DNA from 2 places in the Streptomyces sp. NPDC002669 genome. Region 1 is predicted to be linked to the other one. Evidence: riboswitches for the same ligand, from Rfam matches in the RefSeq annotation. Region 1 holds a riboswitch; the other holds the start of a gene.
The links. A riboswitch is a leader RNA that binds a small molecule or an ion and turns the genes downstream of it on or off. The one in region 1 is predicted to bind cobalamin.

Region 2: linked by a shared signal. The riboswitch ahead of ACFYW1_RS11355 (ribonucleoside-diphosphate reductase subunit alpha) and the one ahead of ACFYW1_RS05105 (cobalamin biosynthesis protein) in region 1 are both predicted to bind cobalamin.

The regions. Positions count from the first base shown of each region.
Region 1 covers NZ_JBIAQQ010000003.1:56,952-61,156, reverse strand. The annotation lists gene ACFYW1_RS05110 (cobyric acid synthase) at 1-1,284, opposite strand, end outside; gene ACFYW1_RS05105 (cobalamin biosynthesis protein) at 1,281-2,324, opposite strand; cobalamin riboswitch at 2,468-2,600, opposite strand; gene ACFYW1_RS05100 (hypothetical protein) at 2,819-3,049, opposite strand; gene ACFYW1_RS05095 (anion permease) at 3,085-4,205, opposite strand, start outside.
Region 2 covers NZ_JBIAQQ010000006.1:66,900-71,104, reverse strand. The annotation lists gene mctP (monocarboxylate uptake permease MctP) at 1-1,124, shown strand, start outside; cobalamin riboswitch at 1,252-1,382, shown strand; gene ACFYW1_RS11355 (ribonucleoside-diphosphate reductase subunit alpha) at 1,521-3,932, shown strand; gene ACFYW1_RS11350 (ribonucleotide-diphosphate reductase subunit beta) at 3,932-4,205, shown strand, end outside.

The DNA of each region.
Region 1 (4,205 bases):
CAGCGAGCCGTGCCAGTGGGTGCCCCACACGGCACCGACCCGGCACCCGTCCAGGAACGGCTCCCCGCCGTGCACGTCCGCGACGCCGTGGTGGATCTCGTACCCCTCGACGGGCGCGCCGAGGGCCTCGCCGGCGGGACGGGCGAGGGTCTTCTCGCGGTCGAATCGGATGCGTACGGGCAGCAGGCCCAGCCCCTCGACCCGGCCCGCGCGGGACTCGACCTCGTCCTCGATGTGCTCGCCCAGGACCTGGAAGCCGCCGCAGATGCCGAGGACCGGCAGGCCCTCGGCCGCGCGCCGCACCAGCGCGTCGGCGAGACCCCGCTCGCGCAGCCAGGCCAGCGCCTTCACGGTGCCGCGGGTCCCCGGCACCACGACGAGGTCGGCGTCGGACAGCTCCTCGGCCCGGTCCACGAACCGGACGACGACGCCGGGCTCGGCGGCCAGCGCGTCCACGTCGGTGAAGTTCGACATCAGGGGCACCGCGCACACCGCGACCCGCAGCACGTCCTCGCCGTGCGGCGGGGCGACGACCGACTCGCGCACCGCGCCGCGCAGCGAGACCCGCAGCCCGTCCTCCTCGTCGATGCCGAGGCCGTGGGCGAAGGGCAGCACCCCGTACGTCCCCCGCCCGGTGAGCCCGCGCAGCATCTCCATGCCCGGCTCCAGCAGCGACACGTCGCCGCGGAACTTGTTCACCAGGTAGCCCGCGATCAGCGCCTGGTCCTCGGGGGCCAGCAGCGCCGTCGTGCCGAAGAACGAGGCGAAGACCCCGCCGCGGTCGATGTCGCCGACCACCACCACGGGAAAGCCCGCCGCCCGCGCGACCCCCATGTTCACGATGTCCGTGCGCCGCAGATTGATCTCGGCCGGACTGCCCGCCCCTTCGCAGATCACCGCGTCATACGTGCCCCGCAGCTGCTCCAGGCAGTCCACGACCGTGGAGAACAGCGCCTCCTGCCGGCCGCCGTGGTAGCCGCGCGCGCTCATCTCGCCGACCGGCTTCCCCATCAGGACGACCTGGCTGGAGCGGTCGCCGCCCGGCTTGAGCAGCACCGGGTTCATCAGCGCGGACGGCTCCACCCGGGCGGCCCGGGCCTGCATGGCCTGGGCGCGCCCGATCTCGGCGCCCTCATGGGTGACGAACGAGTTCAGCGACATGTTCTGCGCCTTGAAGGGCGCCACCTTCACGCCCCGGCGCACCAGCCAGCGGCAGATGCCCGCGGTGACGACGCTCTTGCCGGCGTCGGAGGTGGTTCCGGCGATCAGCAGCCCGCCGCTCATGGGTTTCTCCGTCCTGGGATGAGAGATCCGGGGGTGCGGGGTCCGGAGGTGCGGGGGCCGGCCCCGTCGGTCACGGCCGTCCGGCGCCCCGCGATCCGCCGGGCGGCGAGCGACACGCCGAACCGGCCCACCGCGCACACGCCCAGGGCCAGCACGCCCACCCGGCGCGACAGCCGCACCGCGCGCTCGATGTCCGCGGCCTCCACCGCCCGGCCGGCCTCCCCGTTGAGCACGGGACGGTGCTCGACCCGGCCGCCGTACGCGAGGGTCCCGCCGAGCCGTACGCCGAGCGCGCCCGCGAACGCGGCCTCCACCGGGCCCGCGTTGGGGCTCGGGTGACGGCTGGCATCGGCCCGCCAGGCCCGTACCGCCGCGCCCGGCCGGCCTCCCGCGGCCACGGCGAGCAGGGCGGTCAGCCGGGCGCCGGGCCAGCCCGCGAGGTCGTCGAGGCGGGCCGAGGCCCAGCCGTAGCGCCGGTACCGGGGCGACTTGTGGCCGACCATGGCGTCCAGGGTGTTGACGGCCCGGAAACCGGCCAGTCCGGGCACCCCGCCCAGGGCACCCCACACCAGAGCGCCGACCACGGCGTCCGAGGTGTTCTCGGCCACGGACTCCACCACGGCGCGGGCGATCTGCGGTCCGTCGAGGGACTGCGGGTCGCGCCCGCACAGGTGCGGCAGCCGTTCGCGGGCCAGCTCGATGTCGCCGGTCGCCAGGGCGTCGCCGATGGCCCGCGCCTCGCGGCCCAGGGACGTGCCGCCGACGACGGACCAGGTGGTGGCGGCGGTCAGCGCGACGGAGGCGGCGGGGCGCTCGCGCAGGGCGCGGGCCACCAGCGCGGCACCGCCCGCGACGCCTCCGGCACAGACGAGGGCGTGCAGCGCGCCCCACCCGCGGTGGTCGTGCCACAGACGGCGCTCGACGCCCGCCGCGGCCCGCCCGAACCCGGCCACCGGATGCCCCCTGCGGGGGTCACCGAGCAGCAGGTCGCCGAGCAGACCGGCGGCGGCGCCGTACGCGAAGACGCGGTCGGCTCGCACGCTCAACCGGCCGTCGTGCCTCGGAGGATCCCGGTACGGGCGGCTCTCGGCGAGAGCGCCCCGACGACGGACGCACGGCAGCCAGGCATGGCGATATGTCCTCACTCAGGGTCCGCGCCCTGGTTCGACGTGACCGGCGACGAGAGTCTCCTGGCTCCCGGATCCGCGGTGCCCCCGGCCTTCCAGCCCGCTCGCGCGTGCCGTGACTTCCGGTGTTGGGGGACCGCTCCCCGGTGACAGTGGCGGGACCGCGCCGGATTCGCACCGGCTTCCTCTGCTGTCGCCGTGATTGGCTCCGGCAGTCCACCACGCCCCGCGAACGCCCGTCAACCTGCCGTTGACCTGCGACGGTGCAGTGTGCTGAGACCCACATCGCCCCGGGCGCACGGCAAAGGGCCGGACACCCCGCGGGTGTCCGGCCCTCCGTGCCGTGTGCGCTCAGCCGTGATGCATGTGTTCAGGCGCGATGCGTGTGCCCGGCGTGACGCGTGTGTTCAGGCGACGATCAGGAAGATCCCGTACGCGACCGCCGCCGCGCACAGCGCGAAGCAGGCGTACGCCCCGGCGCGGGCCAGCAGTACCGAGCCGCCGGAGCCGCCCTGCGCCGCCGGTTCGGCCTGCTTGGAGAGGCCGACGATGCCGAGGGTGAAGAGGCCCACCAGGGCGACGGTGACCACGAGGGAGACGCCGAACACGGAACCGAGGGCTGCCCAGTCGATTTTCATGCTGATTCCTTAGACGGCCGGCCTGGACGGCCCGCTCAGACGGTGGCGGGTCGCGCCGGGTCCTGGGTGGTGGTGGTTGCGGCCGGGGCCGCGATGGTGGCCGTGAGGTTCTGGACCGGTGCCTGGGCCGCGGTGGGCGGCGGGCTGACGGCGGCGATGGCCGTGGTGATGACGCCCGCGGGCTCGGCGTCGCCGTCCGCCGGGGCGACGTCGCCGTGGCCGACCGGCTTGCGGCGCGAGATCAGCCAGATCGAGCCGGAACCCGCGATCAGCAGCGCCGCGACGACGACGACACCCCAGGTGCCCTGCTTGGTGAGGAGCTCGGCGCCCGCGCCGACCAGACCGGCGGCCGGGAGGGTCAGACCCCAGGCGACGAACATCCGGGTGGCGGTGGACCAGCGGACCACACCGCCCTGCCGGCCGAGGCCCGCGCCCATCACGGCGCCGGAGCAGGACTGGGTGGTGGAGAGGGAGAAACCGAGGTGCGAGGAGGCCAGGATGACCGTGGCCGCGCTGGTCTGGGCGGCGAAGCCCTGCGGCGGCCGGAGGTCGGTGAGACCGCTGCCCATGGTGCGGATGATGCGCCAGCCGCCCAGGTAGGTGCCGAGGGCGATGGCCAGACCGGCGGACACGATCACCCAGACCGGCGGGTTGGAACCGGGGCTCAGGACGCCGCCGGTGACCAGGGCCAGGGTGATGATGCCCATGGTCTTCTGCGCGTCGTTGGTGCCGTGGGCGAGGGAGACCAGTCCGGCCGAGGCGATCTGACCGGCGCGGTAACCCTTGGCGGTGGCCTTCTCCTGGGCGTCGTTGCGGATCTTCCCGCCGATCCGGTACGTCAGCCTGGTGGCCAGCAGCGCGGCCAGTCCGGCGACGATCGGGGCGGCGACCGCGGGGAGCAGCACCTTGGTGACCACGGTGCCGCCGTTGACGGAGGACCAGCCGGCCGACATGACGGCCGCGCCGATCAGGCCGCCGAACAGGGCGTGCGAGGAGCTGGACGGGAGTCCGACCAGCCAGGTCAGCAGATTCCACAGAATGGCGCCGACGAGTGCCGCGAAGATCACTTCTGTGCGCAGCCCGTCCTCGTTGATGATCCCGCCGGAGATCGTCTTGGCGACCTCCACCGACAGGAACGCGCCGACGAGATTGAGAA
Region 2 (4,205 bases), on a different contig from region 1:
AGGACCTGCCGCTGCTGATCGCGTTCGCGGTGCTCGCCGCGTACACCTACTCGTCCGGACTGCGGGCCCCCGCGCTGATCGCGTTCGTCAAGGACGGGCTGATCTACCTGGTCATCGCGGTGGCGATCATCTACATCCCGATCAAGCTGGGCGGCTTCGACGACATCTTCGCCAAGGCGGGCGAGGCGTTCTCGCAGACCAACCCGGCCACCGGCAAACCGCGCGGCGCGCTCGCACCGGGCGAGGCGGGCCACTGGGGATACGCCACCCTGGCACTGGGCTCGGCACTGGCACTCTTCATGTACCCGCACTCGATCACGGCGACGCTCTCCAGCCGCAGCCGGAACGTGATCCGGCGCAACACCACGATCCTGCCGCTGTACTCGCTGATGCTGGGCCTGCTGGCGTTGCTCGGCTTCATGGCGATCGCCGCCGGGATCAAGGTGGACAACGGGCAGCTGGCCATTCCGCAGCTGTTCGAGAACATGTTCCCGGACTGGTTCGCGGGCGTCGCGTTCGCCGCCATCGGCATCGGTGCCCTGGTGCCCGCCGCGATCATGTCGATCGCCGCGGCCAACCTCTTCACCCGCAACATCTACAAGGACTTCCTGAAGCCGGACGCGACCCCGGAGCAGGAGACCAAGGTCTCCAAGCTGGTCTCGCTGCTGGTCAAGGTCGGGGCGCTCGCCTTCGTCCTCACGATGGACAAGACGGTCGCGATCAACTTCCAGCTGCTCGGCGGGATCTGGATCCTCCAGACGATGCCGGCCCTGGTCGGCGGCCTGTTCACCCGCTGGTTCCACCGCTGGGCGCTGCTCGCGGGCTGGGCCGTCGGCATGGTGTACGGGACGGTGGCCGCGTACGGCGTCGCCTCGCCGACACAGAAGCACTTCGGCGGCTCGTCCGCGGAGATCCCCGGCATCGGCGAGATCGGCTACATCGGTCTCACCGCGTTCGTGCTGAACGTGGTGGTCGTGGTGGTGCTCACCTTCGTCCTGAACGCCCTGAAGGCGCCCGCCGGGATCGACGAGACCTCGCCGTCCGACTACACGGCCGACGCGGGCGACCCGGGTGTCGCCACCGAGCTCCCGCCCGCCACGGCGGGTGCGCCCGGCGGCCACTGACGCCCGACCCGCACGAAAGGAACGGGCCGCCGGTCGTTCCCGGAAGGCCCGCAGGGCCCTTCCCGTCGGTCCGGATCGAACCGACCGACACAACATGTGGGGGCCGCCTCATCGGGCGGCCCCCACATGTATGCTCATCCTCGCTGTCGCCGCAGGGGAATCCGGTGCGAATCCGGAACTGTCCCGCAACGGTGTACTCAGTGCGCATTCGCGCACCCCGAACAAGTCCGAGGACCTGCCGGCAGCGCGTCCGGTTCGACCGATCCGGGCGCCAGACGTCCGGGCCTCGCGGTTGGGCCGGCGGACGCCGTGCGCGGTGCTGTCCCGTTCCCGGGCGCGCCCGCCCGGCCGCCCGTTCCCCCGCCGGCCCCGAGCCGAGCGAGGGAGAGCCCCCACGTGACCATCGCACCAGCCGATCCGGCATCGGTCGCCACGTCCACGGCCGCCGTTTCCGAGGCAGCCGCACCCGACGGACCGGGGGCCGCGCTGCTGCGGACCCTGACCGACCTCACCGCCGATCTGCCCGACACCGACCCCGGTCGCGTCGCCGCCGCCGCGCTGCGCGGCCGCAGCGCACGGGCGGACGAGGCCGAGCTGTGTTCGCTGGCCACCGAGGCCGCCGCCGGGCTGATCTCCGAGGACCCCGCCTACTCCCGGCTCGCCGCCCGGCTCCTGACCCGCGCCATCGCGGACGAGGCCGCCGGACAGGGCGCCGTCTCCTTCTCCGCCTCGGTCGCCGTCGGACACCGCGAGGGCCTGATCGCGGACCGCACGGCCGACTTCGTCGCCCGCAACGCGGACGCCCTCGACGCGCTGGTGGAGCGGGCGCTCGCCGACGGCGCCGACGACCGCTTCGGCTACTTCGGGCTGCGGACCCTGCACAGCCGCTACCTGCTGCGCCACCCGCACACCCGCCAGGTCGTCGAGACGCCGCAGCACTTCATGCTCCGGGTCGCGTCCGGGCTCGCCGAGGACGACTCCCCGCGCGCCGTGGACGAGGTCGCGGCGCTGTACGAGCTGATGAGCCGGCTCGACTACCTGCCCTCCTCGCCGACCCTCTTCAACTCCGGCACCCGGCACCCGCAGATGTCCTCCTGCTACCTGCTGGACTCCCCGCTCGACGAGCTGGACTCGATCTACGACCGCTACCACCAGGTGGCCCGGCTCTCCAAGCACGCCGGCGGCATCGGTCTGCCGTACTCCCGCATCCGTTCCCGGGGTTCGCTGATCCGCGGCACCAACGGGCACTCCAACGGCATCGTGCCGTTCCTGAAGACGCTCGACGCCTCGGTCGCCGCGGTCAACCAGGGCGGCCGGCGCAAGGGTGCCGCCGCGGTCTACCTGGAGACCTGGCACGCGGACATCGAGGAGTTCCTGGAGCTGCGGGACAACACGGGCGAGGACCAGCGGCGCACGCACAACCTCAACCTGGCGCACTGGATCCCGGACGAGTTCATGCGCCGGGTCGAGGCGGACGGCCGCTGGTCGCTGTTCTCGCCCGCCGACGTGCCCGAGCTGGTGGACCTGTGGGGCGAGGAGTTCGACGCCGCGTACCGGGCCGCCGAGGCGAAGGGGCTGGCCCGCAAGTCGATGCCCGCCCGTGAGCTGTACGGCCGGATGATGCGTACCCTCGCCCAGACCGGTCAGGGCTGGATGACGTTCAAGGACGCCGCCAACCGGACCGCCAACCAGACCGCCGAGCCGGGCCGCGTCGTCCACTCCTCGAACCTGTGCACGGAGATCCTGGAGGTCACCGACGACGGCGAGACGGCCGTCTGCAACCTGGGCTCGGTCAACCTCGGCGCGTTCGTCGTCGACGGTGCCATCGACTGGGAGCGGCTGGACGCCACCGTCCGCACCGCGGTGACCTTCCTGGACCGGGTCGTCGACATCAACTTCTACCCGACCGAGCAGGCCGCCCGCTCCAACGCCCGGTGGCGCCCGGTGGGCCTGGGAGCCATGGGTCTCCAGGACGTCTTCTTCCGGCTGCGGCTGCCGTTCGACTCCGCCGGGGCCCGCGCGCTCTCCACGAAGATCTCCGAGCGGATCATGCTCGCCGCGTACGAGGCGTCCTGCGACCTGGCCGAGCGGTCCGGCCCGCTGCCCGCCTGGGAGCAGACGCGCGCCGCGCGCGGGGTGCTGCACCCCGACCACTACGGCGTCGAGCCGAACTGGCCGGAGCGCTGGGACGCGCTGCGCGCCCGCGTCGCACGGACCGGGATGCGCAACTCGCTGCTGCTGGCCATCGCGCCGACGGCGACGATCGCCTCGATCGCGGGCGTGTACGAGTGCATCGAGCCGCAGGTCTCCAACCTCTTCAAGCGCGAGACGCTCAGCGGGGAGTTCCTCCAGGTCAACGCGTACCTGGTGGAGGACCTGAAGCGGCTGGGGGTGTGGGACGCGCGCACCCGGGAGGCGCTGCGCGAGGCGAGCGGCTCCGTGCAGGGCTTCGCCTGGATCCCCGAGGACGTGCGGGCGCTGTACCGCACGGCGTGGGAGATCCCGCAGCGCGGTCTGATCGACATGGCGGCGGCCCGTACCCCGTTCCTCGACCAGAGCCAGTCGCTGAACCTCTTCATGGAGACGCCGACGATCGGCAAGCTCTCCTCGATGTACGCGTACGCCTGGAAGCAGGGGCTGAAGACCACGTACTACCTGCGTTCGCGCCCGGCGACCCGGATCGCCCGGGCCGCGTCCGGCCAGGCGTCGGCCGCCGCCCCCGTCCCCGTACAGCAGGCTTCGGCGCCCGACGCGGACGCCATCGCCTGCTCCCTGGAAAACCCCGAGTCCTGCGAGGCCTGCCAGTAATGACCGCCAGCGAAGCGAAGAACCTGCTCGACCCGGGCTTCGAACTGACCCTGCGTCCCATGCGCTACCCGGACTTCTACGAGCGCTACCGGGACGCGATCAAGAACACCTGGACGGTGGAGGAGGTCGATCTGCACTCCGACGTGGCCGACCTCGCCAAGCTGTCGCCGGGCGAGCAGCACCTGATCGGCCGGCTCGTCGCGTTCTTCGCCACGGGTGACTCGATCGTCTCCAACAACCTCGTGCTGACGCTGTACAAGCACATCAACTCCC